4 regions of the Priestia sp. TSO9 genome follow, and region 2 is predicted to be linked to each of the others. Evidence: riboswitches for the same ligand, from Rfam matches in the RefSeq annotation. Region 2 holds a riboswitch; each other region holds the start of a gene.

Region 1 (7,916 bases), on a different contig from region 2:
GAATGTTCAGTATAAATAATAAATGTGCCGGGCGGTGGAAATAGCTTGAATAAAAAAAAGCTTCAAAGTGAACAAACCAAAAGAAAAGTGGCAGATGCCGCTAAAGCGTTGTTTTCTCAAAAAGGCTATAAAGCTACGTCTATTGAGGAAATTGTAGAAGCTACGGGAAGCAGTAAAGGGAATATTTATTATCACTTTAAAAGTAAAGAAGGGCTTTTTCTTTATTTAATAGACGAATGGGATCTCGAGTGGGAACGAAACTGGAAAGAAAGAGAGTCTCTTTACAAAACAACAAGAGATAAGCTTTTTGGAATTGCGGAGCAAATCATTTTAGATGATCTAAATCATCCTCTTACGAAAGCTGCCGATGAGTTTTTTAACAACGAGGAAAAGGGCAGCGACATCGAAGAGCGAATTGATGAGATGGTGAGACGACACGTAGAGTTTAACCGAGAACTTTTGCAAAAAGGCATTGATGAAGGAGAGTTTTCTCCTAAAAATGCAGAACAGCTTGCAGTGATTTTAGAAGGGCTGTTTGTTGGAATGAGCCGCATGTCTCGAAAAACGAACACCGAAAATGCCCTGCAGCTTTACCATTCAGCAATCGATGTATTTTTAAACGGAATTATACCAAGGTCTTCTTAAATAATCGGGGATGCTTATTGAGGTAATGAGTAATCCCTCATTATTTTGTATTTTTATAGACCGAACGTTCAGTATTTTTGTAATTAGGAGGTTTATATGTCATTATTGTTAAGAAATCGAGCGGCGATTTTGCTGCTCATGCTAAATATTTTTATTGTTTTTACAGGAATCGGTCTTGTAATTCCAATTATGCCAACGTATATGACAGAGCTTCATATCAACGGTAGCGTGATGGGGCTTTTAGTAGCGGTGTTTTCACTAACTCAATTTTTGTTTTCACCTTTAGCAGGACGGTTATCAGATTCGTTAGGGAGAAAGAAAATTATTGTAGCGGGAATGATTGTTTTTGCCCTGTCTGAATGGTTCTTTGGTTCAGTGAGTACACCTCTTTTATTATTTGTATCGAGAATGTTAGGCGGGGTTGGGGCCGCGCTCATTATGCCTGCTGTTATGGCCTATACAGCGGACGTGACGTCTGCTAAAGAACGTGCTAAAGGAATGGGCTATGTGACGGCGGCGATTACAACAGGATTTATTATTGGACCCGGTATCGGCGGCTTTTTAGCTGAATACGGCATGCGTGTACCATTTTATATGGCCGCAGTAGCAGGAGGCTTGGCTGCAGTGATTACGCTTCTTGTTTTGCCAGAGTCTCGCCCTGTACAAAATCCTGCTGTTTCAAACCATGAGAATCCAAAAGAAGAGCGGCTGCTACTGCAGCTTATGAATTCTTATAAAGAACCTTATTTTTTAAGTTTAATTATTGTTTTTGTGACATCGTTTGGATTATCCAATTATGAAACGATTTTTTCACTATTCGTTGATCATAAATTTAGCTTTACGCCAAAAGATATTGCGTTTGTTATTACGTTCGGCTCTATTGCGGGGGCTGTAGTGCAGGTTACGATTTTCGGGTGGATTTTAAATAAATTTGGTGAAAAAAGAGTGATTTCTTTTTGCTTGATGATGACGGGACTTTTTATTTTACTTACGCTATTTGTGCACACGTACTGGCTTATTATTGTTGTGACATTTATCGTTTTTTTAGCAACAGATATTTTACGTCCGGCAATCAGCACGCAAATGTCGATGATGGCACAAGACGACCAAGGATATGTAGCCGGACTAAATTCTGCTTATACAAGTCTTGGAAATATTATTGGCCCCGTTGTAGCAGGCTTTCTTTTTGATATAAACATTAATTATCCGTACGTATCAGCTGCACTTGTACTGCTTCTTTGTTTTCTTTTATCTTTAAGAGCAGGGAAGGACAGAAAAACAGCTGTGAGAAATCAAGCGGTTCAAGAGAAATAACGATAAGGAAAAATGATAGAATTCTTAGGGAATAGAAGACCTCCAGTAGCTTACTGGAGGTCTTTTGATTATTCTTTTAGGAATGGTGTAAGGTTTAAAGCGCCACTCAGCCTATAGAGAAGCTTTATTTTATCGGCAAAACAATGAAATGGTTGCAAATAAAAAAGGTTAATAGTAAACTTTAAACGTAACAAGAATAGTATGGGAGCTTGCGCGGGGCAGGCTGAGAGTACAGGGACGCCTGTTGACCATTTGAACCTGTTGGATAATGCCAGCGCAGGGAATGTGAGTACATACCAAAGCACTTTGCGCATGCAAGGTGCTTTTTTGTCTTTTTTGCAGTGTTAAAACTAAATGAAAAGAGTGAAAAAACATGGATATTAGTAAAATTTCAGCTCAATTAGAGAAAGTAAGAGACATAAGTCCGCTTGTTCATAATATTACGAATGTTGTGGTAACCAACTTTACAGCAAATGGACTGCTTGCACTAGGAGCTTCACCTGTTATGGCTTATGCGAAAGAAGAAGTGGCTGACATGGCACGAATCGCTGGAGCGCTTGTCTTAAATATGGGTACACTGACGGCTCAAGAAGTAGAAGCGATGAGAATAGCAGGAAAATCAGCAAATGAAAATGGCGTGCCGGTTATTTTCGATCCTGTAGGAGCCGGAGCGACACCGTTTCGTACAGAAGTAGCACGTCAGCTTGTAGAAGAATTAAATATGGCAGTTATTCGTGGTAACGCTGCTGAAGTTGCGAATGTAGTAGGCGAGTCATGGCTCATTAAAGGCGTTGATTCATTAGAAGGGCAAGGAGACGTCATTGAACTTGCTGAGAAAGCAGCGAACAAATTAGATACAGTGATTGTTATCACGGGTAAACAAGATGTAATCACAGATGGAAACACAACGTATACAGTAGACAACGGTCACCCGTTATTTACGAAAGTGACGGGGACTGGATGTCTGCTGACATCAATTATAGGAGCTTTCGCTGCTGTAGAAAAAGAATATGTCGAGGCAAGCGTTGCTGCTTTAAGTTTTTACGGAGTGGCGGGTGAAATCGCCGCAGAGAAAAAAGGTGAAGAAGGGCCGGGAAGCTTTCAAATTGAGCTGTTAAATCAGCTTCATCTTTTATCTGGGCAGGATATTGAATCATATGCAAGAGTACATCAACGTTAAAAGGAGAGGGAAAATGACAAATGAAGAAATCAAAAAGCTGCTGCAAGTTTATTTTATAATGGGCAGCAATAACTGTACAAAAGATCCGAGAGAAGTGTTGAAAGAAGCAATTGAAGGCGGCGTTACTGTGTTTCAATTCCGTGAAAAAGGCGAAGGTGCCCTAACAGGAGAAGCGAAATATCAGCTGGCGAAGGAACTTCAGCAAATTTGTCAGCAGCACAGCGTTCCTTTTGTTGTGAATGATGATCTTGACTTAGCGATCCGCTTACAAGCAGATGGCGTTCATATTGGCCAAGAAGATGAAAAAGCTCATATTGTTCGAGAGAAAATAGGAAAAGGAATTGTAGGCGTCTCTGTTCATAATGTACAAGAGCTGCAGCAAGCGATGAAAGACGGGGCGGATTATGTAGGAATGGGACCTGTTTTTCCTACTTCTACAAAAAAAGACGCAAAAGCAGTGCAAGGTACAAAGTTAATTGAAGAAGTGCGAAACCAGAATATTGACTTTCCAATTGTAGGAATCGGCGGGATCACGCCTGAAAATGCCAAACAAGTAGTAGAAGCAGGTGCAGATGGCGTTTCTATTATTACCGCGATTAGCTTAGCAGCGTCTCCAAAAGAAAAAGCAGCTCAATTGAAAGAAGCGGTAGGAAAATAAAAAAAGCGCACAGTGTGCGCTTTTTTTATTATAGCTGAACAGTTTGAGGAGTTTCTTCGCCTTCATTCATAAAGCGAATTTCGTTCGGCGTAATTTCAAGAACAACATACTCAGGGTCATTTGGACCGTCAAACCATTCTTTCATGTGATCGTTCCATATACGTCCTTTTAATTGATCACCAGTACGAAGGACAGCTGTACCAGATAATTCTAAGTATTGATCGCCATATCCTTCGCCGCTATAGCCCAATAGTACGTGCACGTTCGGATTGGCTTCGATTTCTTCTGCCTTATGTGTATTGATATTTGTTGGTGTGTAAAGAGCGATACCATCTTCATCGCTAAAGAATGTCATATAGCGAGAGTGGGGTTTGTTGTTTACAACTGTGGCTAATGTTCCTACACGATTTCCTTCTAATACTTCGTTTACTTTTTTAGCAATTTTTTGTTCATTCATTTTATCCATCTCCTTTATTACTTTTTATGTTCCTCAATCGAAGATAAATAAAACATACATGTCTAAAAAAAATATAAGTTAACGATAAAATAATTATGTAAACTAATAAAATAAAAAATAAAAAAAGCTAGCTACAGCTAACTAAAAAATAAGCCCGCACTGCCGTAACCCTAAGTGTCTTAAATACCCAGATCTACTAGGTGGGTGCCCTCATAGCCGGGTTTAGCGTCCCAAGAAGGGCGTGCTATCTGCAGCTAAATTTTGAGCTCCCTTTTAACACTCAAAGGTTTAAGACAACATGAGTATACGCACAGCGCAGGTATGTATAACAAATGTAAATAAGATGCCGATATATAAATATTTTCTAATTAATCAACTTTCATCGTACAAGAAATGATTATAACGGAATAATGAATGGAACGCAAGACTTTTATTTAACGTTTTTCTTCTCTAATATCTTGGCGGTTATCCAGTAACAAAATAAGAAAAGGGCCGGCAACTGGAATGAAACATAAAAGAAGGTAAGGCCGGGATGCGATCCTTTCTTTTGTCATAACGGAGTAAGAAAGCCACGTTAAAACAAAAAAATCAGCGGTCATCACGCTAACAAGCTGTGACTGCATAAAAGCATCTCCATAAGCTTTTATTGAACCTACGGATAGTCCGTATGCGTAACCTGCAATCGTGAGCGCTAAGCATAGTCCGATCCATAGACGAGAAGAAATGATAGCAATGAAACGTGAAGGAATACGCGAACGTGTTCGAACTTTTTGTCTTGTCCAATGATAATAGAACAAAAGAGAAAAAGCTCCAAGCGCAAATGATAGAAGAGAAAATGGCCATCCAGGCAGTTTATATGTATCTTTTTTACAGATCATTATCATAAACAATACTGGGAAAAGTCCTAAAAAAGAGAATACCATAACCACGAGCGGATCTACCTGTTGAAAATTTCCTGTGATAAGTTTTTTAAACAGCAAATCATCAGAGGCGCTTGCTCCCGGAGCTAGCAGAAAGGCGTATAGTACAAGCATAGCCCATACAATGATATACATATTCTCAACTCCTTTTAATTGTTTTAGTGTACAAAAATCATTTCAGTATATTTCCCCGTCTTGTGACGAAGGGAAACGCTTGAAACTCTTCTTTAATTAGGTGTAATATTACACTAAAGAAATGTGCGTGTATAGAAAGAAAGGGCTGTGAAAATGAATAAACAAGAAGTGATTAAATCAGTATCGGATAAAATACGATTAATTCGTTTAGAAAGAAACTATTCACAAGACAGAATGGCTGAAGTCATTGGTATTTCCAAAAAAACATTGGTTCAAATTGAAAAAGGGCGCACGGAAGCAGGGTGGACGACTACTGTGGCAGTATGCAGTTTGTTTGGTGACAGTGAAATCCTTCAATCGGTTTTAGGAGACGTTCCTTTAGAAGTAGTAGAAATCATTGCTCATAACGGCGTATCTTCTCCAAAAGATAAAACGCTCGGAGGAAGAGTATGGTGGAAAGAAATTCAAAAAGAAGGCTCTTTTCGTCTGCAGCAAAATATGATTAGTCAGCACTATCGCATTTTAGATGACCAAGACTATCGATGGTTTAGTTCATTTGATAAAAGCGAAGCGGTAAAAAGGTTTGAACAATTAACGAATGAATAAAAAGAGGCCGAGACATAACAAAATCACTGCATAACTGCATATATGAAACCTACATTCACTCTGCTCATAAAAAAATCCGAACGAATTTGATTCTCCATCAGGACTTTTGATTCATCGTTCGGATTTCTCTTCCACTGCTATACTTTTTTCTCAGCCTCTACTGATTCATTAACGTACCTGACGAGGGACGACTGAACCAATTCCATAGCTCTACATCTCCAAGTGACGCATATGTGATCGACGGATCATTTTTAAATTTCAGAAGTTTTTTTGTAGGCCCTGTAATCACAACGCCGTACACACCGACTCCATGTTTCTTTACATAAGAATATCGCTGCTTTAGCAACAGATCAGAATGGTCTAGCTGACGAACTTTTTGGACCGTTTCTTCATTATCGGCTAATAGTTTCATCATATTTAAAACGTTCGACTTGCTAGTAGAGTGGGTTTGATTTCCTTTGTGATCGTAAGGTAAGTCTAAAAACTCTGGAAAGCCAAATGTTGATGTTAAGTCAATTAATGGCTCATCTTTTGTACTTGTTTTTTGTTCGTGCCCTGTATTAAGCGCGTACCAAGAGGTAGAAAAATCACGGCTGTCGATGGCGTTCATTTTTTGCTGAACTTCTTTTAGCGAGTACGTATCATCAAAAGAAATAGCCACTTCGCTTACCGTTCCTTTTGGTAGATTTTCTAATGCTTTCCATGTTTCATTTGTCCATTCCTTATACTCTTTTGCATGTAGCTTTAATTTTTTTGGATCAGGATAGACAAAAGAAAGGTTAAGATCGTATTTGCCGCCGGAAAATTCTTTTTCTACACCGCTTGTTTTATCAAACAGCTGATGAAATGTAAACGTCCCAATGGCCTGCTCTTCACGTCCAATTTGCTTATAAGCTTCCATTTGCGACTGCATCCGGAAAAAGGATTGTGTATCAGAAGTGGTTTCACGTATGTGAACGTTCGGAAAAGCAGATTCGATAGCCGCTTGATTCACGCTGTTTATGTATTCGGTTTTTGATTGATGATAATATACAATAGATAAAAAGCTGCCGATTATCCATAGCAGAACGACAGAGCCAATGACAGTTGTCACATTTGAAAGGCGCTGCTTCCATTTGGCGATATAAATGGACTTTTTAACTTTTTTATTATCCAACATCGTATCGTCACTTAGTGAAGTAGCTGATGAAGTTGGCGGTAACGGTTCATCTTCGGTTAGCAAGTGCTCCAAATGAGCTGAGCATGCTTCACAATTTTCCGTATGTTCTTCAAGTGTTTCTGCTTCTTTGTCTGTCAAAGTGCCGTTTTTATATTTTTCCCATTGATGCTTCATATCTTGACAGCTCATCCGTCCTCTTCCTTTCTTTTTTTCAATTGTTGACGACCACGATACAAGTCCATTTTCACTTTTGACAGAGTATAGCCAGTCATTTCTGCAATCTCTTCATATGTGAAGCCGTGATAATCTCGTAACAGTACAATATTCTGCTTAGCCGGAGGCAAAGCAGATACATCAGAAAGCCAGCCGTCGATTTCACTTTGAATCATCACTTGTTCTTCAGCACTTGGCTGAGGAGTAAAGTGCCATTCTTCTATTTCGACAGTAGGGCGTTTTTTTTCTTTACGATACCAGTCAATAAAGGCGTGATAAGCAATTTTGAACAGCCAAGGCTTCACTTCCTCGCCTTTATATGTTTCTAAGTGTAAAAGTGCCCGGTAAAAGGTCTCCTGCATTAAATCTTCCGCTGATTCTTTTCTGCGAGTAAGAGAGAGAAGATAGCGCAGCAAATCATGCATGTGCTGTTTATAAATGTGTTCAAAGTTATGCTGTTGTGCCATTTTCTCCCCCTTTCATTTAATCAACGCAATTTGTGGATAAAAGTTTCGGTTTTTTATCAAAAATCGTATGTAATAGAGAAAAGATGCTTAAAATACGATATATAGCTTATCATACTAAAAAGAAAATCATATGAAATTCGACATAATTCCGTGTAATTTGTC
Region 2 (7,916 bases):
CCTCCGGTATGTTCGGCGTAATGACTTCACAAAGAGGCAATAATTCTTTTAGAGCCTGTACGGCTTCTCTTTGAAGAAGAGACTGACCGCCTTTTGCAATCATAACGGGATCAACTACAACATTTTGCAGTCCGTACTGTTTGATTTTACGAGCCACTGCGTAAATAATATCAGCACTGAACAACATACCTGTCTTCACTGCATTAGGAAATAAGTCAGTGGCAATTGAATCTAACTGCGTTTCAACTGCTTCTACTTCTAAAGGATAAACTCCTTGAACGCCAACTGTATTTTGTGCAGTCACAGCTGTAATAACAGACATGCCAAAAACGTTACGCTCTTGAAATGTTTTTAAATCAGCTTGAATGCCTGCTCCTCCACCGCTGTCTGATCCAGCAATGGTTAATGCTTTTGGTACTGTCATGCTTGAAACCTCCATCTCTTTCTTACCCAATATACCGATGATAAAGTGACTTTGCTTCTACTATATCATTTGTTCCATGGACAAAGACGCGCCCATCTTGAAACATAACTAAACGGTAATCATCTACATAAAAAGAAAGCAGATACGGATTTTGTTCAATTTTATATCCTTTTTCTTTTAATCGTTCACCTAAAGACTGCAGCGGCTGCTTAGCTGATTTGCCCGGACGGATTTGTACCGTGTTTCTTCCGCATAGCACAGCTGTTTTCGTTTGATTTTCATATTGTAAAAAGGGATAGGTTTGTTCACTGCCGCATGAGCGGCAAGCAGATTTGCGAAACACGTTCACATTGATGCTCGTATACTCATTTTTCCATACGTCAAACGAAACAAGTTCCCTCCTGAGCGCATTCCAGTCTCCGACTAATATTTTTAACACTTCTGTTACTTGATGAGCGACTACCATTTGTACAGCAGGACTAATAATCCCCACTGTATCACATGTTAACCCTCCAAGCGGTACAGATTCAAGCAAACAGGATAAACACGGTGTTTCACTTGGTATGATCGTATAACTAATTCCATAACTTCCTACACAAGCTCCGTAAATCCAAGGAATATCATATTTTTGTGATAAATCATTCATTACAAGGCGTGTGTCAAAATTATCGGTCGCATCAATCATAACATCTACCCCCTCAACAAGCTGTTCTAAAACTTGAGGGGTACCGTCTGCTACGTGCGCTTCTATTTTTACATCATGATTAATATCGTGAAGCCTTTTTTTAGCAGCAATTGCTTTTGGAATTCTTTTATCAGCATCTTTTTCACTATATAATTGCTGACGCTGAAGGTTGCTCCACTCTACATAGTCCCGGTCAATGAGCGTTATTTTCTTTACCCCCGCTCGCGCAAGGGCCTCGGCGTTCCCTGTTCCAAGAGCACCTGCTCCTACAATCAGAACATGCTTTTCTTGAATTAGCTGCTGTCCGCCTTTTCCAATAGGTTGAAACAGTTCTTGGCGGGAATAACGATTAATCAACCGATACTCATCCCTTCTGTTGGACTGCTTGCCGTTGCATATTGTTTCTTTTCAATACGTCCTGCTTCAAATGCTGCTCTTCCTGCCTCAATCGCTAGCTTCATAGCACGAGCCATTTTCACAGGATCTTTTGCTCCTGAAACAGCTGTATTTAATAACACACCATCTGCTCCTAGCTCCATAGCTTGAGCTGCGTCTGAAGCCGTTCCAATACCTGCATCTACAATTACTGGAACAGTTGATTGTTCAATGATAAAACGCATGTTCAACGGATTAATAATACCTTGACCTGAACCGATAGGCGAAGCTCCTGGCATAATGGCATGTACGCCTAACTCCTCTAAACGACGCGAAAGTAAAACATCATCTGATGTGTAAGGTAAAACGGTAAAGCCCTCTTTTAACAGTTCTTCACTAGCTTTTAATGTTTCAACTGGATCAGGAAGCAGCGTCTTATCACATCCAATTACTTCTACTTTCACCATATCACAAAGTCCAGAAGCCTTTGCTAATTTAGCAATACGTACGGCCTCTTCTGCATTTTTTGCTCCAGCAGTGTTAGGCAAAAGAGTGAAACGCTTCACATCAAGCGCTTCTAGTAAATTAGGCTGATTTTGATCAAAAATATCCATTCGTCTAACAGCAAATGTTAAAATTTCTGTTTCCGACTCTTCTACCGCTTGACGCTGAGTCATAAAGTCCGGAAATTTCCCTGTTCCTAATAATAAACGTGAATTAAATGTATATTGTCCAATTTTTAACATACTCTTCATCCTCCTCCTACAAATGAAACGACTTCTAACGCATCTCCATCTTTTAAACTTGCATCACTATGTTCTTCTTTTTGTAAAATATTCTTGTTTAGCTCAACAATTACCACTCGTTCATGCAGGTTCTGAGCCTGCAACAAGTGCTGAACCGTTTCAATTTCCTCTCCAACAGTAACGGTCTTACCATTAATGATTAGATTCAATGAACTCCCTCCATTACTCTAGTTAGCTGAAATGATGTAAAAAATGAATGATTCGGCTTTTTCCTTAACAAAGCATCAGCCATAATTTTTCCAGTTGCAGCACTTAATAAAATACCGTTTCGGTAGTGGCCAAACGCCATGTGTAGATTCACTATTTCAGGATGCTCTCCTAAATAAGGCCAGCCATCATTTGTTTGTGGACGAAGACCTGCCCATGCTTTTTCAAATGTGGCTTCTTTAATAGCCGGCAGAAGCGCAGAAGCTTTATTCAGCAAAAATTGAATACCTTGTGCAGAAACCGTCTTGGTAAAATCATGCTGTAGCTTAGTTGCCCCTATTACGATTCTTCCACCAGTCTTTGGCACTAAGTAAAAACCTTCATCTAAAAATATCGTTTTAGAAAGCAAAGGCTTATGACTTTGCAAAGCAATACACTCCCCTTTTACAGGAAACACCTGACCTAAATGTTCAGAAGAAATAAAGCGTTTAGCCCATGAGCCTGCTGCAATAACTACTTTTTCTCCATAAAAAGATCCTTTGGACGTCTGTACACCTTTTACTGTTTCATTTTCCATAATAAGAGAATGAACGTCACAGTATTCGAATATATCTGTTCCGTGATACAAGGCTCCATGAGCAAGAGCTTGCGTTAACTTAGCCGGAGCTAGCTGGCCGTCCCCCGGTATTGTAATGGCTCCGTATATGTCTGGAGAGAGCCCGGGTTCTAACAAACGCGCTTCTTTTACATCAATCCATTTTACATGTTCATCCCACCTGTGGTGCTGAGCGGCTTTTTTCTTTAATACGTGTGCATCTTCTTCTGTTACAGCGACTTTTAATAAGCCTTTTTGAATGAGCTCTACGTCGATGGCCGTTTTTTCTTTTAGTTCCTTCACCAGCTCAGGAAACATGCTTCTGCTCTTAATAGCAAGGTCTAAAAGAGGACCTTCTTCATCAATTTCAGCTTGAGCACCTAAAATACCAGCGGCTGCACTTGAAGCTTCACAACCAATTTGATTGCGCTCAAGAATGGCTACTGATGCTCCTTGTTTTGACAAATGATAAGCGATAGAAGAGCTAATTATGCCTCCTCCGACTAACAGTACATCATAATGCTGCTTCATTTTCTCCACCTCCAGATGTCCATATATGAGAATATTGTTTAATCGCTTTAAGGGGATCTTGCGCAAGCATGACACTAGACATCACAGCTATACCATGTGCTCCTGTTTGCAGTACCTCTTTGGCATTTCCAGGTGTAATCCCACCAATCGCAATAACTGGTATCTCCACAGCGTCTACTACTTCTTTTAGCGCTGCTATCCCTCGACTTTTTAATCCTTTTTTTGAATGAGTTGAATAAATATGTCCGTATAGAATATAATGAGCGCCATCTTTTTCAGCTTCTAGAGCTTCTTCCACAGAGTGAACTGATTTTCCCACAATAAGAGAAGGAAATGCGTCTCTAACACACGAAACATCTAAACTATGATAGGCAAGCTGTACGCCTTTTGCTTTTAAAGCATGCGCTACATCAACTCGGTCATTTACAATAATTTTAGAGCGACAAAATGGCAGGCTTTCTAGCAAACATTGAATCTGCTTTGCCGTTTTCTTTTTTTCTCTAATATGAATGACACCCACAAAAGGCTCAATAGCCGTTAAAATGTCCCGAACCTCTTTAACTGGCTGCTTATCTGTTGTAATGACATGAAATTTAGGAATATCCATATGATCGAAACCTTTCCGTTCAGAATAAAGAGAAATTTCAATCACTTCATCTTGTGTAGAGGGCTTGATTACATACAAAAAAACCACTCTACAACGTAGAGTGGTTAGCATGTATCGTTATGTAAACATGATCGCCACTTCCCTACGCTGGTACAAACCAGATCAGGTTCAAAGGGTCCGAAATACATTCGTCTCAGCTTCAAAAAGCTCCCCTAGTGATTGCTATTTATTGATTTTGTTTTTGCACTTAAAATTATAACACAACTAGATGTAAATACAATATCTCTTTATGCTCTTACGGCTCTCTTCCTTTTATAGATGTATCTTTTAAGCTTCTTTACTAAGAGGCCCGGCGCACCGCATCATTCTGCTTTTTATATAGTTAGTAATCGGTATAGTCGTCAAATTCTTCTTTGTCTTTTTCCTTTTTCCGATCCCATATAAACAGCAGGAGTAACATAATAAAAGTTAGAATATAAAAACCGTAAAAAATAAATGCCGCCACAACATTTATAAATAAAAATAAAAAACCGATGATCTGACCTGCAACAGCTACAATCAACAAAATGTATTTCCAAACTTCTGCTTTTCTATCCATTCTCTACTTCTCCGTCTTTTTGTTTTTCCCTACTAGAAACGTTCTCTTTACTTAAATAAAAACGTTCCTGCAATTAAACCGACTGTAAATAAACCAACTGTTCCAAATGCTGAAATCCCCACGTAAGCCAACATTTTCCGATAAGATTTTTCTCGAATTAACTGTACGGTTTCCACACTAAACGTTGAAAAAGTGGTAAAGGCACCAAAAAAACCAATGCCAATCATTAAAAATATTGAATCATCATAAGCATGACTCGGAACCTTTCCATAATAACTACCGTAAAAAAGACCAAGGCCAAACGCACCGAGCAAGTTTACAAACAGCATTGATACTGGAAAAGGAGGGTTTGAAACTGCTTTTGTAACTTTTAAACCCAAAAGATAACGGCATATTCCTCCAGCTGCTCCACCAAGTGCCAAGCTCACTATGCTCATTTACTTCACCTCATGTACTTTCACTAAATTTTCCCCTGCCGCTTCACCGCATAGATAGCCTGCTAAAGCAAGAAGGATTCCACCTACTAAAGAGACAATGACATAAATGGCTCCCCCAAATAAATGGTGCTGAGTGAGAGAAATGACGTCTCCTGCAAACGTTGAATACGTTGTAAAACCGCCGCACACGCCAACTCCTAGTCCAAGCTTTATCCATTCTTTTGGCTTTTTCCACACAAAAAATCCTGTTAATAGGCCTAGTATGAAGCTTCCTAATAGGTTTTCGATTACCGTTCCTATTGGATAGCCCGTATATAATAAGGAAAGATTCAGCAAATAACGTGCATATGTACCAGCGATAGCGCCAAAGGCAATTGAGATTAAGTTTATGGCTTTCATCATATCGCTCCGTTTCATAAATTCTTCTTTAAGTGTACCATAAGGAATTTATTTCTACCTTAACATTTAACTATATGTTTATTGCACCAAAAGTCATGAAAAAATGAAAGAGAAAATCGTCGCATGAAACTTCCTTTTTACTCCTCAAATATCCCTTAAAAATCCACTTAATCCAAATTTTAAAATCTTTCTGTATCCTTATGACAAACCGTGTATAGAAGGTATATTTCCCTTATTTTAAGTCACATTAATCGTATAAGTTTTTTTTGTTGACTTTTGCTGTGTTCTTGTTTAGTATCACAGAGTATTATTTCCTATCAGAATACTAGGGGGTTTAGAAAATGAAGAAATTTGCTGCACTTTTGTCGCTACTATTAGCTTTCACAGTTGTGCTTGCCGCATGCGGTTCTAGCTCAAAAAATGAAGCAAACAATGGAGACAATAAATCTTCACAAGAAGATTTATATAATAAAGTGAAAAAAGATGGCGTATTAACAATTGGAACTGAAGGTACATACCCTCCGTTCACTTTTCATGATGACAAACAAAAGCTAACTGGGTTTGATGTAGAATTGGCTCAAGAAGTAGCTAAACGTCTTGGCGTAAAAGCTGAGTTCAAAGAAACACAGTGGGATGGCATGTTTGCTGGATTAGATGCTAAACGATTTGACATGATTGCTAATGAAGTTGGTATTCGTGAAGATCGTCAAAAAAAATACGATTTCTCTGATCCATACATCCAGTCAGGGGCTGTATTAATTGTTCGTAAAGACGAAAAAGATATCAAATCATTTAAAGATTTAAAAGGAAAAAAATCAGCGCAGTCATTAACAAGTAACTATAAAGACATGGCTCAATCTTATGGTGCAAACATTACGAGTGCTGAAGGTTTTGCTCAAGCAGTAGAACTAATGAGCGCAAACCGTGTTGATGCTACAATCAATGATAAATTATCGTTCCTTGACTATAAGAAAAAGCACCCTAACGCACCTATCAAAATCGCGGATGAAAAATCCGATGGTGCTGCAAGCGGCTTTATGTTTAGAAAAGACAGCGGTAAGTTAGTGGATGAAGTAAACAAAGCATTGAAAGATATGAAAAAAGACGGAACATACGCAAAAATTTCTAAGAAATGGTTTGGCGAAGATGTTTCTCCTAAATAATATTTTTCCTGATGGAGAGCGATTGAATCAATTGATTTCAATCGCTCAATCATCTCTTTTACCAATGCTAAAGGGAGCTATTCAATATTCTATTCCACTAACATTAATCACGTTTGTACTCGGTATCATTTTAGCTGTCTTAACAGCCTTGGCTCGTTTATCATCTATAAAAGTTTTAAATATAATTGCGCGCATCTATGTATCGATTATTCGAGGTACACCGCTGCTTGTGCAATTATTTATTATTTTCTACGGCTTACCCAATTTAGATATAACAATTGACCCATTTATCTCTGCTGTTATTGGATTTTCATTAAGTGTAGGTGCGTATGCATCTGAAATTATCCGAGCAGCGATTCAATCTATTCCTAAAGGACAGTGGGAAGCTGGTTACTCACTTGGTATGACCTATTCCCAAGCGTTAAGACGGATTATTTTACCGCAAGCAGCACGTGTATCGATTCCGCCATTATCTAACTCTTTTATTAGCCTTATTAAAGATACGTCACTTGCATCGCTTATTCTTGTTTCTGAGATGTTCCGTAAAGCTCAAGAAATTGCTTCGACTAACTATGAATTTTTACTTCTTTATAGTGAAGCAGCGCTCTTGTACTGGATTATGTGTACAATCTTATCCATTATCCAAGGACGCATTGAAATAAGACTAGATCGTTACGTATCTAAATAACCGTTTCGAGTAGCTAAAGGAGTTTTTTATATGATTAATATCAAAAATTTGCATAAATCATTCGGTGATTTGCAAGTATTAAAAGGGATTGATTTAGAAGTTGAACAGGGCAAGGTAATTGTATTAATCGGTCCTTCTGGATCGGGTAAAACTACTTTTTTACGTTGCTTAAATCTGTTAGAAATCCCAACAGACGGCACGATTGAACTTGATAAAAAAAGCATGAATTTTACCAAGCCTGTTCGTAAAAAAGACATTACTTCATTTCGAAGTCTAACAGGTATGGTCTTTCAAAACTATAACTTGTTTCCTCATAAAAATGCTCTTGAAAATGTTATGGAAGGTCCTGTAATTGTAAAAGGTGTTTCCGCTCAAGAAGCAGAAAAAAGAGGGAAAGAATTATTAACACGAGTTGGCTTAGGAGACAAGCTCGACTTTTATCCTTTCCAGCTGTCTGGCGG
Region 3 (7,916 bases), on a different contig from region 2:
GCCAAATAAAAAAAGTAAAAACCCGGCACCTAACGTAATGAAACGAAGAAGCTTAGGTGTGATAAATTTTCTTGTGAAATGAATGCTGCAGGCAATATTTAAATTCCAAAGAAGGATGCCAAAGATAATAAAGAAACTGTGAAAAAAGACAGATAGCCACGTTTGACTGTGGAGGCTTTCGCTTAAGCTTGACCCAAATACACCAAACCAAAACACAATATTTAAAGGGTTCATAAGAGCAATGAAGAAGCCTGAAAAAAACGATTTATCTCCTTTAATAGAGGGTTTATTTACATCGACTGAAAAGGAACGAGAGACAGCTTGTTTCATACTTTGAAAGCCAACAAATGTGAGCATGACAAAACCAGTTGCATACAGGGAAACAGTAACAGCCTGCATCTGAACAAAAGGCGTTAACCCTATTAAAATGAGGAGCATAAATAAAATGTCGGCCGTCATGCCTCCTAAACCAACTAGCCAAGAAGCCCAAAAACCTTTTGTCAGCCCTTTTTTAATCATCTCTATATTAATTGGACCTACCGGTGCTGCGAGACTAATACCTAGAATTATTTGTTTTATAGCAATCAAAAACCATTCCACAAACACAGCCTCCTTTCTAACTTGTCCAATAGTAGCTTATATATATATAGATTAGAGTTTTATAATTTAGAAGCGACATTTAGTTAAAAATGCTCATAAACTTTCTTTTCTTTAATACACATGTAACGTTGAGTTCCATAAGGAGGGTTTTAATGGCATCAAAAATACTTTTTCGAGCCAATGAGATTTTAGAGTCAACGCATGTCCCGTTTTGGGGAAAAGATGCTTTTCAATATTTCCAAAGCGATATATTATCAGAAGAAAATCCATTTCCTTGTATATTAGGGGTAGAAGGCTTTAAAAAAGATTTACTGCGGTTTTCATTTGTGACTACTCCTTATAACTACCAAGATATTAGGAATGCAGCGTCGGCACTTAGAGAATACATAGATACTTTTAAAACCATAGGTCGCTATACATCCTTTGTGTTATTCTTTAAGCCTGAACATAAAGAACGCTCAATGGAAGAGTACGAAACGATGTTTTGGGATACGCTGACGTTTCTTCATCAAATTGATCAAAAGAAATGGCCGCAAGACATTCCAAAAGATCCAAAAGATCCATTGTGGGAATTTTGCTTTCACGGAGAACCTACTTTTGTCGTCTGTAATACGCCTGCTCATTCTTTACGTAAAAGCCGTAAGAGCAGAGGATTTATGATTACATTTCAGCCTCGATGGGTGTTTGAAGGAATGACAGGAGATTCAAAAATAGGGAAGCACGTACAAAAGGTCGTCCGTGATCGGTTGGAAACATATGATGACGTATCAGCTCATCCTGAATTAGGATGGTATGGACAGCAGGAAAACCGAGAGTGGAAGCAATATTTTTTGCGCGATGATAACAACTATACTACCGGACAGTGTCCGTTTAAATTAAAAAGGAGTGAGCAGCATGGACGTAAAAAAAGCCTCTATTAAAAAAGGAGTTGGCGGAAAGTTTGAAGAAGTAATTAAAGAACTGCTTCCGGCGTATACTGGATACGTTGAAGTACAGCACGATATTGCTTTTCAAACGCACCCATCTCATACCCATCCAACTGATGAAATTCTTCATATACTTGAAGGATCTATTTACTTTACAGTTGAACATGATACGGTTCTATGTCAGGCAGGAGATCGGATACATTTACCGAAACAAACGGTTCATTCGTCAAAAGCCGGATCTGATGGGTGCACATACGTTATTTCCATTTTAAAATAAAGATGAAAGAAGATGATGCTTATGTTACGTTCCCGGCCAGTGCTGCTGCTTATTGATGTACAAGAAGGATTTTATTCACCACAGTGGGGGGAAAGAAACAATCTAGATGCAGAAAAACATATGCTGACACTACTGCAAGCATGGAGGCGCCAAGATTATCCTGTCATTCACGTACAGCATGCATCAGAAAATCCAGATTCTCCTTTACACCCAAGTTCAAAGGGGTTTCAGTTCAAAGAAGGGTTTGGTCCACAAGAAGACGAATACTTAATTCGCAAACACGTGAACAGCTGCTTCATTGGAACAGAGCTAGACAGTTATTTAAAAGCAAATGGCTATGATACGCTTATCTTAATAGGACTAACTACTAATCACTGCGTCTCTACGACTGCCCGCATGGCTGGAAATCTAGGGTACAGGACGTACGTTGTAAACGATGCAACAGCTTGCTTTGATTGTATGTCCTACGATGGAAAAACAAGGCTTCCTGCAGAAGATGTACATACATTCGCACTGTCTTCTTTGCATGAGGAGTTTGCGACGGTCGTTTCTACAAAAGAGACACTTCAAGTTCTTCAAACCTTTCAATATGCTCAAAATCACAACTGATGTGCATGCGCACATCGGTTTTTTATGTAGATTATGTTTATTAAAAGAAGTAAAATAAAGATAATTCTATACTATAAGGAGTTTGTACATATGATCATTCGTTATGCTAAAGAAGAAGATTTACCTATGCTTGTTGAAATTTATAACCAGTCTGTTCAAACAAGTGCTGCTACTTTTGACTTAACGCCTGTAACGGTAGAGCAAAGAAGGAGCTGGTTTAATAATCATATTAGCAATGAACTTTTTCCGCTTATTGTCGCAGAAAAAGATGGGGTAGTAGCGGGCTATGCTTCGCTTTCTTCTTATCGAGATAAAGAGGCGTACATTCAAACGGTAGAGCTATCGATTTATATTGATAAAAACCAGCAGGGACATGGCATTGGAAAAAAGCTTATGAAGCGAATTTTGGAATTAGCTAAAGAACTCAACCATCACGTTGTCATTTCAGGGATTACAAAAGGGAATGATATCAGTATCAAAATGCATGAGCAATTTAATTTTACATTTTGCGGAGAATTTAAAGAAGTAGGCTGGAAATTCGATCAGTGGCAAGATGTTCTTTTTTATCAGCTTATTTTATAAGATGTATGACACCTTTACACATTGCAACGTTTTAGTTTCATGTGTAAAGGTTATTAAAATAATAAGTCGTTTTATTATTTTAATACGAAAGGTGTTAGCTATCATGAATACACATGTTCAATATCAGCATCTAAGAGCTATTCCAAAAAAATGGTCCAAAAAAGAACTGCATATCCAGCTGAATAGAATCAAACACAACTCTGAACTATCTACTATAGCAGCAGATCCGCTTTTTCATCTGTTAGAATGTACTCATTCGGGCCTTCAAACTAAACAAGAAATCATAGACTACATCCAAAGCATTCCAACTCATCAACTTCCATCTTTTGTAACCCATTTAAGCAGGTTAATTCAGCATATTTATTATATAGAAGCTGCTGATTACTGTAGTCGCCCCCTCAAAGGTTATATGCTTGTTATGAAAAATCAGCCCGCCTATATATCTCTTCATTTTGCTGATCAGGTCACATAAAAAAGCTCTCTATTCAAAAGAATAGAGAGCTTTTTTTATTCGTATTTTTTTACTGTTACTTGGCATTCTTTTAACGGAATAAGTTTTGACTTTTTCGTCCATTTGTATCCTAACCAAACAATTAAGAATAAAGGAAGTCCGATATAAGAAACAAGTACACCGTACCAGTCAATCGAATCACCCGTAAACGCCGAATAGTTTTGACCTAAAATGACAACAGCACATAAAATAAAGGCAAAGATAGGACCAAACGGGAAAAGTTTTGCATGATATGGAAGTTCACTCAAATCATGACCTTGGGCAACAAATGCTCTTCTAAAACGATAGTGGCTGATGGCAATTCCTAACCAAGCAATAAAACCAGACATACCAGAAGCGTTAAGTAACCACGTGTATACCGCACCGTCTCCAAAAAATGAAGCACCAAATGCAAGTGTACCGACAAGTGCCGTTGCGATTAAAGCATTAACCGGAACGCCTCGTTTATTTACTTTTGCTAAGAACCTCGGTGCTTTTCCATCTTTCGCTAAGTTCCACAGCATACGCGTAGAAGCATACATACCTGAGTTACCAGCAGATAAAACGGCTGTTAAAATAACGGCATTGATAGCTGATGCTGCAAACGCCAGACCTGCTCGTTCGAATATTAAAGTAAATGGACTTACCCGCACATCATCACTTGCTAATGAATCCGCTGTGTATGGAATAAGCATCCCGATAACAAAAATAGCTAAAATATAAAATAACAAGATGCGCCAGAAGACTTGTTTAACTGCACGAGGAACCGTTTTTTCCGGATCTTCACTTTCTCCAGCTGCGACTCCAAGCAACTCTGTTCCTTGGAATGAAAAACCAGCAGCCATAAAAATACCTAAGACAGTAAAGAATCCACCGTGAATGGGTCCATCACCAAGCGTGAAGTTTTTAAAACCTGGTGCTTCATTGTTAAAGATACCAAAAATCATCATAATACCAATAACTAAAAAGATGATAACCGTTACTACTTTAATTAACGAAAACCAAAATTCAGATTCACCAAATCCTTTTACAGAAAGGTAGTTAAGCCCAAACATAATTAATAAAAACAGGGCACTCCATAAAATAGAAGAAGAGTTTGGGAACCAAAATTTCATAATAAGGGCTCCAGCAGATAATTCAGCTGCAATCGTAATAGCCCAGTTATACCAATAGTTCCAGCCGAGAGCGAAACCAAAGGATGGATCTACAAACCGAGACGCATACGTACTAAACGAACCGGCTTCAGGCATATAAGCTGCGAGCTCCGCTAGGCTGGTCATCAAAAAGTAAACCATGACACCAATGATAGCGTAAGCTAAAAGCGCTCCCCCAGGTCCTGCTGTGTGAATTGCTCCACCACTTGCTAGGAATAAGCCGGTTCCGATGGCTCCTCCTAATGAAATCATCGTTAAGTGGCGAGATTTCAACCCACGTTTTAATTCTTGCTGCTCTTGCATAGATAAATACTCCTTTCGAATGTACGGAAAGAGACGGGATAACATAAAAAAAGCCCGCAGTATATGTGCGCGCTTTTAAATCTGAAAACCGCGTCAACCTTCCGTGAAGATAGCTCTTCACATCACTCGCATGATGTGACAGTTCTGTTCCTGTTCGGAGACAGCCCCAGCTTAAATCAACCGAGAAGTGATCTAAACTTCGGCAATTTTTCCTTTCAAGCAACATCCTCAATGTTCTCTGCATTTCCGTTGCTTTACTATTAAAAACTGCGACCTCTACCTCATCGATTAGGATGAGGGTTTTTTATATTCATTTGACATAAAAGAAGTATACCAAATACTAAAACGATTGTCATTATAAAAAATAGATTCAGAAAATAGAAACATCTTTGAAATCTCTCGAATCTATTTTGTTACATATGATATAATGAATGTTGTCATAATACTACATAAATATCCGAACGTACCACAGGGGGAGCCGCCGTGCTGAGAGTGAACAAATTGTTCAGACCCTTCGAACCTGTTAGTTAACGCTAGCGTAGGAATGTGGGAATAGTAGCATATATTTGCTTACTCCTGTGTAAACCGTTTGATATGAATGATTCAAAAACAGGAGTGAGAAACGTGAATAAAGCATTACCTTTACAGGCTAAAATTGAAATAGCTATTTTTGCAGCATTAGCACTTCTACTTGATCTTTTGCCTTCCATTAAGATTGCAACGGCTGTGAGTATTTCGTTCTCCATGGTGCCCATTTTTATTATGTGCTTTCGCTGGGGAGTAAAAGGCGGGGCTCTATCTGGTCTATTATGGGGGCTTTTACAGTTGGCAACAGGAACGGCTTATATTTTAACAGCGCTGCAAACGTTTATTGAATATATTGTGGCTTTTGCTTTTATAGGTTTTGGAGGTATTTTTTCGCAATCTATTAAAACAAATTTAGCTAACAATAACAGATCAAAAGCTTTTGTTTTGATTGTTTTATCCCTTATTATCGGCAGCTTCGCACGGTATTTCTGGCACTTTATTGCGGGTATTATTTTCTGGGGATCATATGCGCCAAAGGGCATGTCCGCTCTATGGTATTCTTTTTCAATGAACGGGATTTCAATGGTAGGATCACTAATAGCCTGCTTAATCATTCTTTCACTATTAATTCCATCGGCATCAAGAATGATTATAACTAAATCACACTCATCATAAGCAAAAAGACTAAATCTACCAAGATTTAGTCTTTTTTGTCATTTGTCACCTTTGTTTACACAAAAGTGTGTCAGGTTTGATAACATAGTTAGTGAAATATTCAAAAAACTGTTTTATGATAATCACCATATTCAAACGAGATAAGGGATTGATAGCATGCTACAGAAATGGATCACGAGCATAGGTTTAGATATTGGAACAAGCACAACGAAACTGATTGTAAGCAAGCTGTTAATAGCAAATCAACAAAATCAGTTTACGCTGCCAGGCTGTCAAATTATTGATCGTCGCGTAACCTATGCAAGTTCTATCTATACCACCCCTATGCTAAACGATGTTGAAATCGATGTTCAAAGATTAACGGTACTACTAGAACAAGAGTATAAGAATGCAGGAATCTCCTTAGATCAAGTGGAAGCAGGTGCTGTTATCATCACAGGAGAAACGGCCAGAAAGCAAAATGCAGAAAGTATCGTTCACTATCTAGCCGAACATGCTGGGGATTTTGTTGTTGCAACAGCTGGCGCTGACCTGGAAGGAATATTAGCAGCAAAAGGATCAGGAGCAATCGAACATTCTGCTGAAACAAATGCAGTAATTGCCAATATTGATGTAGGAGGAGGAACTGCTAACATCGCTTTATGTCAAAATGGAAAAGTTATAGAAACGTTTACACTGCATGTGGGGGGAAGATTAATTCGTCTGAATTCAGACGGTTTTGTCACCTACGTTTCGTCTCATTTAACTGAATTTTTGAAAAATAATTCTTTAACACTGCGAGAAGGTGAAAAAGCAACATTTGAAAAGCTCTCGTCTATCTGTCAATTACTAGCTGAAGAAACCGTGAATTATGTAAATGCGCTGAATCAAAATTCCTCGCTTCTCGTTTCTCCTCATACAAGATTTTCTATCCCCGAAATGATCATGGTTTCAGGAGGAGTAGGAGCAATGATGGAGAAGCAAAAGCCAAAAACAGTGAAAGAAGTGGCCATACATGGAGACGTTGGTCCGCTTCTAGCATATCATTTTCAATCCATCCAAGTTTCTCAAGCCGCTGAGACAACGCGCGCTACTGTAATTGGGGCTGGTATGCAAAATACAGAAGTTAGCGGATCAACTGTATACATTGGGTCTAAGCGGCTGCCGTTAAAAAATATCCCGATTGTAGAGATACCTGTTCAGCAAGAAGAGAAATGGAATCCGCTGATGTTTCAAGAAAGAGCTCGAGCGGCATGTATGCAGGCTTCAACTATTTTCAGCGCAGAAGATCCCCCCGCTGCTATTGCTTTATCTCATTTTCCTTACTGCAGCTATAAGATGCTTCAAGAATTAGCAAAAGTAATAAGCGCTGAATTTATTGCTTGTTTTAAAGGAGCTAAGTGCCTCGTTGTTCTATGCGAGCAAGATATTGCAAAAGCTTTAGGACAAGCATTAGCTAAACAGAGGAAAGAGTTAGAAATTATTTGTTTAGATCAAATTGATTTTACACACGGAGATTACATTGATCTAGGGTTACCAGTAGCTGGAGAAGCGATCTTCGTTTCCGTTAAAACGCTCGCTTTTTCATCATAATCTACTAAATATAGAAGGAGGAAACGATGTTTAAAACTACACGATTGTTAGGAGAAACATTTTCATTTTATAGCTTAAAAGAAATCATGGCCAAAGCAAACGAAGAGCGTTCTGGAGATCAACTCGCAGGAGTTAGCGCTGAGTCAATGAAAGAACGAATGGCAGCAAAGCAAGTTCTAGCTGATATCACACTTGCTGAT
Region 4 (7,916 bases), on a different contig from region 2:
GAAATCGTTGAGCCTGAACGAGAAAAACCTGGCCAAAGAGCAATACATTGAAACAGTCCTATACCCAGTGCTTGTCCATAAGACATTTGGTCCACCGTCTCTACACGCGGACGTTTAGGTCCAAACAAATCTGCTAGAATCATTAATACAGCTCCGACTACTAAGCCAATTAGCACCGTATTTAAAGAAAACAAATGTTCATCAATGTAATCATCAAACAAAAGTCCTAACACTCCTGCGGGTAACAGACCAACAATTACCTGCATTAAATTCAAGCGATTTGTCGGTCCAATTGGAGCAGCTGGTTTTTTTCCCAATCCTAATAAATTAATAAAACGATCTTTAAAAATAACAACTACTGCTAAGATCGACCCTAGCTGAATAACAATTTTAAATGTATTAGCTACTGGAGATGAAAATAATTCTTTTGAATTTAACCACAGGTCATCCACAATAATCATATGCCCAGTTGACGAAACAGGAGCAAACTCTGTTAAACCTTCTACAATCCCTAAAATGATTGCTACAATAATTTCCCACATAAAGCTATATACCTTGCCTTTCTTTCAAATTAATAAGCTTATCGCTTCGTTTTACATGCTCAACTATTTTCCTATTTTGACACTTGCTTTTTTATCATAATTGTTAAAACTATGAAATACAATGTGTATTTGCAAAAAGATAAGAATCTTTAATAATTTGTAATAAAAACCTTACATGCTAGAACCAAAAAACACGATATCAGCTTTTATTTATTTTAGAAAGCAGTCACTATGTTCGGTATAAATTCCGGTCCCTTAGCTAAAAATGAATCATCTAGACTATTTTTCTTTAGTGTACAAAAATGACTAAATCATTATGTTTTTTCCATCCCCTTTACTGTCATCTATCATTTTAATCAACTAGTGCTTGCTTATACGGCATATCCCCTAAGTAATTTGAAACTTTTTTCTCTCTTTACTCGTATTATAGTAGTATCTTTTTTAGGAGGCTTTTTACTATGAATGGAAATGTACGTACAATGAAATGGGTGACTGCTGGGTATGAAGCCTTGCTTGGAATTCCTTTAATTGGCGCGGGGATTGTTATGGGCTTTAGTTATACTCCTCTTTTTATTGGATTTATTCTTCATGCTATCACGCTCATTTTAGCTAATAGAAGAGGGTTATCTTCCTATGGAAACATACTAGGGATTGTTACTTCACTGGTTGCTTGGATTCCATTTTTAGGGTTTATCATGCACATTATTACAGCTATTGTGATTGCAATCGATGCTGCTAGACAACGTTAATTGTCTAGCTTTTTTTATTTAAGGGTTGATTTTTTACCGAATGATGGTAAACTTAAGCCGTAAATTGAATAATTTGAATGTTATTTCTACTAGGGGTGTCTGATAGCTCAGACTGAGAGAAGAGTGCAATAAAACTCTTTAACCCTTTGAACCTGATTTGGGTTATACCAGCGGAGGGAAGTAGTCTTGAAAAGAATAGTATATGTTTATTCTTTTTTCGCCTATTCCATCGGGTTCTGTCTATCACAGAACCCGATTTTTTTATGGTTCGGTATAGCTACACTTTATGCGAAACCGGAGGAATATGTAATGTCAAAACAAAATGTATCAGTTTCTATGAAAAAGCCTTTTCCAAACAGTCACAAAGTATATGTCCAAGGATCCAGAGAAGACCTTAAAGTGCCTATGCGTGAAATTCATCAGTCTCCTACTACAGGATCTTTTGGGGAAGAAGAAAATAGTCCCGTACGTGTATACGACACGAGCGGTGTTTATACAGATCCCCGTTATGAAATTAATTTACAAAAAGGATTACCGGCTCTGCGCGAAAAGTGGATTGCAGAACGAAACGATGTAGAAACATATCAAGGCCGTACGGTTCAGCCACAGGATAACGGTTATTATGATGGTGATCCAAGAGATCAGTACGAGCGCTTTATCACTAATCGTTTACCGCTGCGCGCGAAAAAAAATCAAAATGTAACGCAAATGCACTATGCGAAAAAAGGAATCATCACGCCCGAAATGGAATTTATCGCTATTCGTGAACAGATGGATCCTGAAGTCGTGCGTGAAGAAGTAGCAAGAGGACGTGCCATTATCCCTAATAATATCAATCACCCTGAGAGCGAACCGATGATTATCGGCCGCAAATTCCACGTGAAAATCAATGCTAATATCGGAAATTCAGCTATTCGTTCAGCTATTGAAGATGAAGTAGAAAAAATGACATGGGCAACGCGTTGGGGAGCCGATACAATTATGGATTTATCAACAGGAAAGGATATCCACACAACGCGCGAATGGATTATCCGCAACTCGCCTGTTCCTGTAGGGACCGTTCCTATTTACCAAGCGCTTGAAAAAGTAAAAGGCGTAGCAGAAGATCTAACGTGGGAAGCATATCGCGATACATTAATTGAACAAGCAGAACAAGGTGTTGATTACTTTACTATTCACGCAGGTGTTCTTTTACGCTATATTCCTCTGACAGCGAAACGTACGACAGGTATTGTTTCACGCGGAGGATCCATCTTGGCGCAGTGGTGTTTAGCTCATCATGAAGAGAACTTTTTATATACTCGCTTTGAAGAAATCTGTGAAATCTGTAAAGCATACGATATTTCTATTTCCCTTGGCGATGGACTACGTCCTGGTTCCATTGCAGATGCTAATGATGAGGCACAGTTCGGTGAGTTAGAAACGCTCGGTGAATTAACTAAAATTGCTTGGAAACACGATGTTCAAGTTATGATTGAAGGTCCTGGACATGTCCCTATGCACCTCATCAAAGAAAACGTAGATAAACAAATGGAAATATGCCAAGAAGCTCCCTTCTATACTCTTGGACCGCTTACAACCGACATCGCTCCAGGCTATGACCATATTACATCAGGTATTGGGGCTGCAATGATTGGCTGGTTTGGGACAGCTATGCTTTGCTACGTAACGCCAAAAGAACATTTAGGTCTGCCGAATAAAGAAGACGTTCGAGAAGGCGTTATCACCTATAAAATTGCTGCGCATGCCGCTGACCTAGCAAAAGGCCATCCAGGAGCACAAAAACGCGATAACGCGCTGTCTAAAGCAAGATTTGAATTTAGATGGAATGATCAATTTAACCTGTCACTAGATCCAGAGCGCGCAAAAGAATATCACGATGAAACACTTCCCGCTGAAGGTGCTAAAACAGCCCATTTCTGTTCAATGTGTGGACCTAAATTCTGTTCGATGCGTATTTCTCAGGATATTCGTAACATGGCTCAACAAAATGAAAAAGATGTAAACGAAGTAAGAGAAGAAGGAATGAAAGAAAAAGCTAAAGAGTTTGTTAACAGTGGTTCAAATATCTATCAATAATGAAGTAGAACAGCTTAAAGAACAAATTAAGCTGCTTGAAAGAAAGTTATTATTTGTTCAGCAAAATTGTCAGCACATTATCGTTGAATCCTCACATTCTTCCGTAAAGCGCTGTATTAAGTGTTTCTATCAACAAGATGCAAAAAGGACTTCGTAAAGAAGTCCTTTCATCTTTTTTTGAAACGTGCTTTCAGCATGTTCTTAATCCAATATAGTATTTTAATAATAACCCAGCCTATAAATGTACCTAGAGTGTTCAAAAAGATATCATCAATATCAAATACTCGTTCCGTTAGCTTGTACTGTAAAATTTCAATCAGAAAACTGATTAAGAAACCCGTCGTAAACACTTGAATAAAACCATCAAACCACTTCATAAACAAAGGAATAAACATTCCAAGCGGCGCAAACATCACAATATTTCCTAATATATTTGTCAGAGTGAGCATTATATTACCGCTTTCCCACATCAGCCGGATCGTGCTAAATAAATCCAAGTTCATTGCTTTTCCGTAAACATGTTCGTTTTCCCGTATGAGAGTAGCATAGATGACCACTGCCGCATACGCAATAAATAGAGTGAACATGACTTTTTTAACGATTGATCTGATGCTTACATTCACTTCAACATCACCTTCTTTGACTCCCAAAACCATTTATTATTATCTATATGTACCCGTCCACTGCTTTCATTCGTAGTGAATGTATTTACATGCTTTTTTATCCTATCACATCAATAAATAAATACAATTCCCTTTTATACAATTTTATTAAACTTGATTCTTTATAAGTAAAAAATAAGAATCCTTATACATTTTCGATTATAAAACCTCATTATTTTATTATACTTATTTCACTAATTTCTACATCTATAAATAATAAGAAGCAGCGATATAACAATTCGCTGCTTCTTATTTAGTCTGGATAATAAGGATTCAAATGGATTAATACTTCCTGAATATTATCATGTTTTTTCATAAGTGTTGCTTTAATTTCTCGTCCTAAATCATGACCTTCCTTAATTGTTTTAAAGTGGTCAATTGAAATACGTACATCCACTAATATGTAATGGCCATGTTCTCTTGCTCGAACGCGATCAATCCGCTTCACATCTTCAAATTCATAAATGCTTTCTTCAAGTTCTTTCAGTAGCTCTTCATCAATATTGCCTTCCATTAAAATTTGAAAAGACTCTCCCATCATTTGTCTGGCAATATTAAAAATTAAATAAGCAACAAAGATGCTGGCTATTTTATCTCCGTATAACAGCAGTTGAACATCCAATTTATCACCAATAATCGATAATAAAACACCAATTGCCGCTGCGATAGAAGCAACAATATCCGCTTTATGATCAAAGGCAATTGCCTCAATTGCCTTACTGTGGTGCTGCTTCGCTACGTTTAAAGAATAACGGTACAACAATACCTTTGCTATGTATGAAATAACAGCAATCCACATAGCTAAAATATTTGGAGATACGACCGGATGGAATAAACCAACGACTCCTTCAAATACCACATAAAATGATACAAGCAATAAAATAATTCCTACGATTCCTGAGACAATCACTTCTGCTTTTCCATGTCCATATGGATGGTCATCATCTGCTGGTTTATTTGCTACTCGTATAACCAACAAGACGATAATAGAGGCAAATACGTCCGCTGCAGAGTGAATACCATCAGCAAATACAGCATCACTATTTCCAATCCATCCTACTATTACTTTTCCTAGCGTAAGGGCAATATTGCTCCATACGCTAATCCATGCTACTTTTTTCGCAATGGACTCCCTTATACTGTTGTTCATTTGCACACCTCGACTTACTTCTTGAAAAATCAGCTTTTTTATCTTATCACTGCTCATTCAAGTGGGTCTAGAGCAACCTATTTTCGCTTAGCTATATATGTTTCAGTACCGCAAAATTACTGATAATCTACAACATACTCCTTATTATTTCTCCGCCAACTTCTTACGGTCTGTTGCCATTGGAGGTTCTTCCATCCAACCTTGCTCAATCATAATCCGAATTCCATCTTTTCCATACTTCCCTATACGCCCGATTAGCTGAGAAAATTCTACTGCGACATCTGAACGGAACGACATAGACAAGCCAGCACCACAGTTATCAATAGCGATCGTCACAGCTGTGGAAGTATGATACATCATCAGTTTATCTGAAAACGGTGAAATCGTTGAGTTGGTTACATACGCATCAAGCAGACGCGGACTTGGTAGGTCAGCTTCAGACAATAACTCAGTGAATTGCTTGATTTGCTTACTCGCAAGCTTGACTCCATCAAAAAAATAAGAGCGTAATTTTTGTGTGGTAGCTACTTGACTAAATGCCAGCATCAGCGTTTTACCTAATACATTTGTATTAACAATTTCTTGAATAGCCGTAACCTCCAAAGAAGTTAGAGGATGCATTTGAGAGAAAAATGGTGATATAAACGTTTTCTCGTCCACAAAATTTACTTTTACAGGATAAGGAATAACCGGAGGTCTCATCAGCATGCTTTTTCTTAAAATAACGTGGTTAGAATCCTCTAAAAGGCTGTCGCTTTCTTTTACACATCGAGACAGGTGATCATAAATATCTTGCCTTCTCACTGCGCTTAGCGCTCTAGCATATTTCTTCATACCTCCAATTGCCATTTCATTTACATAAATAGCCATAAAAATATCATCAAATAAAGCAGGAACTCCTTTGTTCACATCTTGTTCCCCAAAACCTACTGGTATTGGAATTTTTTCCGAACTGAATAATTCCGTCAATTCGTCTACATGAGTTTGTGAAATCTGATGGGCTTTTTTTAAGAGCTCCTTAATCTCGGCATCTTTTACAACAGATAGAAAATACCCAAGAACACATACATACAGCGTATCGCCTAAATATTGCGCCCATAAGTAACCTAACTCAGCTGCGTTCAACCGCTCATTTTGTTGATGTTTTTGCATTTCGCTCTTTATATTTTCGTTCATTCACTTATTCTCCTTTTGGATAAAGTCGTACTTTTACTATCTCCAAAGAAGCGCTGAATAAACCGCATAAAAAAGACCTAGATAACAAGTCTAGGCCTTTTAGGTTAAGCATATTTCTGGTCTTCTGTTTCTTTTCTAAAAAAGCTTTTCATCGCGTGAAAAACGTCTGATTTTTGTTTTAAAATAAAGTGTCTAAAACTTTCGTCTTGAATATTTTTGTAAGCAGACATTAAAGTGGAATGTCGATTGTACTGATTCACTTCTCCATACCCAAACATATTTGACACTTTCATTAATTCATTTACTAACTTTACACACCTTGCGTTATCTGAAGTTAAATTATCTCCATCTGAAAAATGAAACGGGTAAATATTATAGCGGCTCGGATCATACTTTTGGTTAATTAATTCAAGCGCTTTTCGGTAAGCAGATGAGCAAATGGTTCCCCCGCTTTCTCCTTTGGAGAAGAAGTCTTCTTCTGATACTACTTTTGCCTCTGTATGATGGGCAATAAACTCAATTTCCACTGTTTCATATTTCGTACGTAAAAAGCGTGTCATCCAAAAGAAAAAGCTTCGTGCCATATATTTTTCCCATATGCCCATCGAACCGCTCGTATCCATCATAGCTAAGACGACTGCTTTCGATTCCGGCTTTATAACTTCATTCCACGTTTTGAATTTTAAATCCTCCGGATAAATAGGATGAAAAGCAGGCTTTCCTGTCATTGCGTTTCGCTTATAAGCGCTCATCATCGTTCGTTTTTTATCAATATTCCCCATCAAACCTGTACGTCGTATATCATTAAATTCAATGTGTTCCACAACAATTTGATCAGATTCTTTTCGCTGAAGATTAGGCAATTCTAATTGAGCAAATAAAGCCTCTTGAAGCTCCATGAGTGACACTTCCGCTTCAAAGTAGTCTTCTCCAGCCTGGTCTCCTGCTCCTTGACCTTTTCCTGCTCCTTTTTGACCATCTCCAGCAGATCCGTCACGTGCTACTACATCCCCAACTTTACTGTCTCCATCACCTTGACCCACATGTTTGTTTTTATCATAATTGTACCGAATTCGATATTCATCCAATGATTTGATCGGAATTTTAACAACTTCTCTTCCATTGGACATCACGATATTTTCTTCTGTAATTAAATCCGGTAAATTATTTTTAATTGCTTCTTTAATTTTTTCTTGATGTCTTTTTTGATCATCGTGGCCTTTACGATGGAGGGACCAGTCTTCTTTTGAGACAGCAAAACTTTTATCTACTTCTTTTCCCACGCTATTCCCCTCCTTATTAAAAAAACACCTGCACGTTTTTACTCGGCATGCATAAGCTATACCGAAAGTTTCTGACAAATACCTTTAGTTCAAAGGTTGGTTACTCTTATCCTATGCGCAAGAATGGTATACTTGCTAACTAATTCTTTCACTATTAACTATTCATTTTATAGTGTCTAGTGTCATGTATATGTTTATGACTTATCATATGATGGTTAAGTGCAATGCGTACTACACATTAGCCTAATTATGCAGGGTTTATTTTAAGAGATAAG

What was found. Region 2 has a riboswitch for thiamine pyrophosphate ahead of LJC66_RS02570 (thiamine phosphate synthase). Riboswitches for the same ligand answer to the same signal wherever they lie in the genome.
Region 1: it holds a riboswitch for thiamine pyrophosphate, as region 2 does, so the genes downstream of both, thiM (hydroxyethylthiazole kinase) here and LJC66_RS02570 (thiamine phosphate synthase) in region 2, are expected to answer to the same signal.
Region 3: it holds a riboswitch for thiamine pyrophosphate, as region 2 does, so the genes downstream of both, thiT (energy-coupled thiamine transporter ThiT) here and LJC66_RS02570 (thiamine phosphate synthase) in region 2, are expected to answer to the same signal.
Region 4: it holds a riboswitch for thiamine pyrophosphate, as region 2 does, so the genes downstream of both, thiC (phosphomethylpyrimidine synthase ThiC) here and LJC66_RS02570 (thiamine phosphate synthase) in region 2, are expected to answer to the same signal.

What each region holds. Positions count from the first base shown of each region.
Region 1 covers NZ_JAJEKD010000013.1:517,022-524,937, forward strand. Annotated here, with positions in the region: gene LJC66_RS10850 (TetR/AcrR family transcriptional regulator) at 46-645, shown strand; gene LJC66_RS10855 (MFS transporter) at 742-1,959, shown strand; TPP riboswitch at 2,151-2,259, shown strand; gene thiM (hydroxyethylthiazole kinase) at 2,333-3,139, shown strand; gene thiE (thiamine phosphate synthase) at 3,153-3,797, shown strand; gene LJC66_RS10870 (pyridoxamine 5'-phosphate oxidase family protein) at 3,826-4,254, opposite strand; RNA gene ssrS (6S RNA) at 4,402-4,579, opposite strand; gene LJC66_RS10880 (hypothetical protein) at 4,689-5,309, opposite strand; gene LJC66_RS10885 (helix-turn-helix transcriptional regulator) at 5,463-5,915, shown strand; gene LJC66_RS10890 (anti-sigma factor) at 6,073-7,263, opposite strand; gene LJC66_RS10895 (RNA polymerase sigma factor) at 7,260-7,754, opposite strand.
Region 2 covers NZ_JAJEKD010000008.1:73,456-81,371, reverse strand. Annotated here, with positions in the region: gene thiD (bifunctional hydroxymethylpyrimidine kinase/phosphomethylpyrimidine kinase) at 1-424, opposite strand, end outside; gene LJC66_RS02590 (thiazole biosynthesis adenylyltransferase ThiF) at 447-1,466, opposite strand; gene LJC66_RS02585 (thiazole synthase) at 1,463-2,230, opposite strand; gene thiS (sulfur carrier protein ThiS) at 2,236-2,439, opposite strand; gene thiO (glycine oxidase ThiO) at 2,436-3,563, opposite strand; gene LJC66_RS02570 (thiamine phosphate synthase) at 3,547-4,170, opposite strand; TPP riboswitch at 4,293-4,394, opposite strand; gene LJC66_RS02565 (hypothetical protein) at 4,553-4,768, opposite strand; gene crcB (fluoride efflux transporter CrcB) at 4,816-5,205, opposite strand; gene LJC66_RS02555 (fluoride efflux transporter FluC) at 5,206-5,622, opposite strand; gene LJC66_RS02550 (amino acid ABC transporter substrate-binding protein) at 5,946-6,767, shown strand; gene LJC66_RS02545 (amino acid ABC transporter permease) at 6,751-7,455, shown strand; gene LJC66_RS02540 (amino acid ABC transporter ATP-binding protein) at 7,486-7,916, shown strand, end outside.
Region 3 covers NZ_JAJEKD010000013.1:924,943-932,858, reverse strand. Annotated here, with positions in the region: gene LJC66_RS12925 (LysE family transporter) at 1-600, opposite strand, end outside; gene LJC66_RS12920 (YqcI/YcgG family protein) at 753-1,520, shown strand; gene LJC66_RS12915 (cupin domain-containing protein) at 1,495-1,803, shown strand; gene LJC66_RS12910 (cysteine hydrolase family protein) at 1,825-2,412, shown strand; gene LJC66_RS12905 (GNAT family N-acetyltransferase) at 2,503-2,994, shown strand; gene LJC66_RS12900 (hypothetical protein) at 3,098-3,466, shown strand; gene LJC66_RS12895 (amino acid permease) at 3,502-4,941, opposite strand; lysine riboswitch at 5,044-5,228, opposite strand; TPP riboswitch at 5,403-5,503, shown strand; gene thiT (energy-coupled thiamine transporter ThiT) at 5,536-6,144, shown strand; gene LJC66_RS12885 (ethanolamine ammonia-lyase reactivating factor EutA) at 6,301-7,716, shown strand; gene LJC66_RS12880 (ethanolamine ammonia-lyase subunit EutB) at 7,743-7,916, shown strand, end outside.
Region 4 covers NZ_JAJEKD010000007.1:7,369-15,284, reverse strand. Annotated here, with positions in the region: gene LJC66_RS02080 (undecaprenyl-diphosphate phosphatase) at 1-542, opposite strand, end outside; gene LJC66_RS02075 (hypothetical protein) at 1,001-1,291, shown strand; TPP riboswitch at 1,373-1,487, shown strand; gene thiC (phosphomethylpyrimidine synthase ThiC) at 1,601-3,370, shown strand; gene LJC66_RS02065 (VanZ family protein) at 3,538-3,993, opposite strand; gene LJC66_RS02060 (cation diffusion facilitator family transporter) at 4,286-5,182, opposite strand; gene LJC66_RS02055 (DUF3231 family protein) at 5,327-6,358, opposite strand; gene yhbH (sporulation protein YhbH) at 6,463-7,641, opposite strand.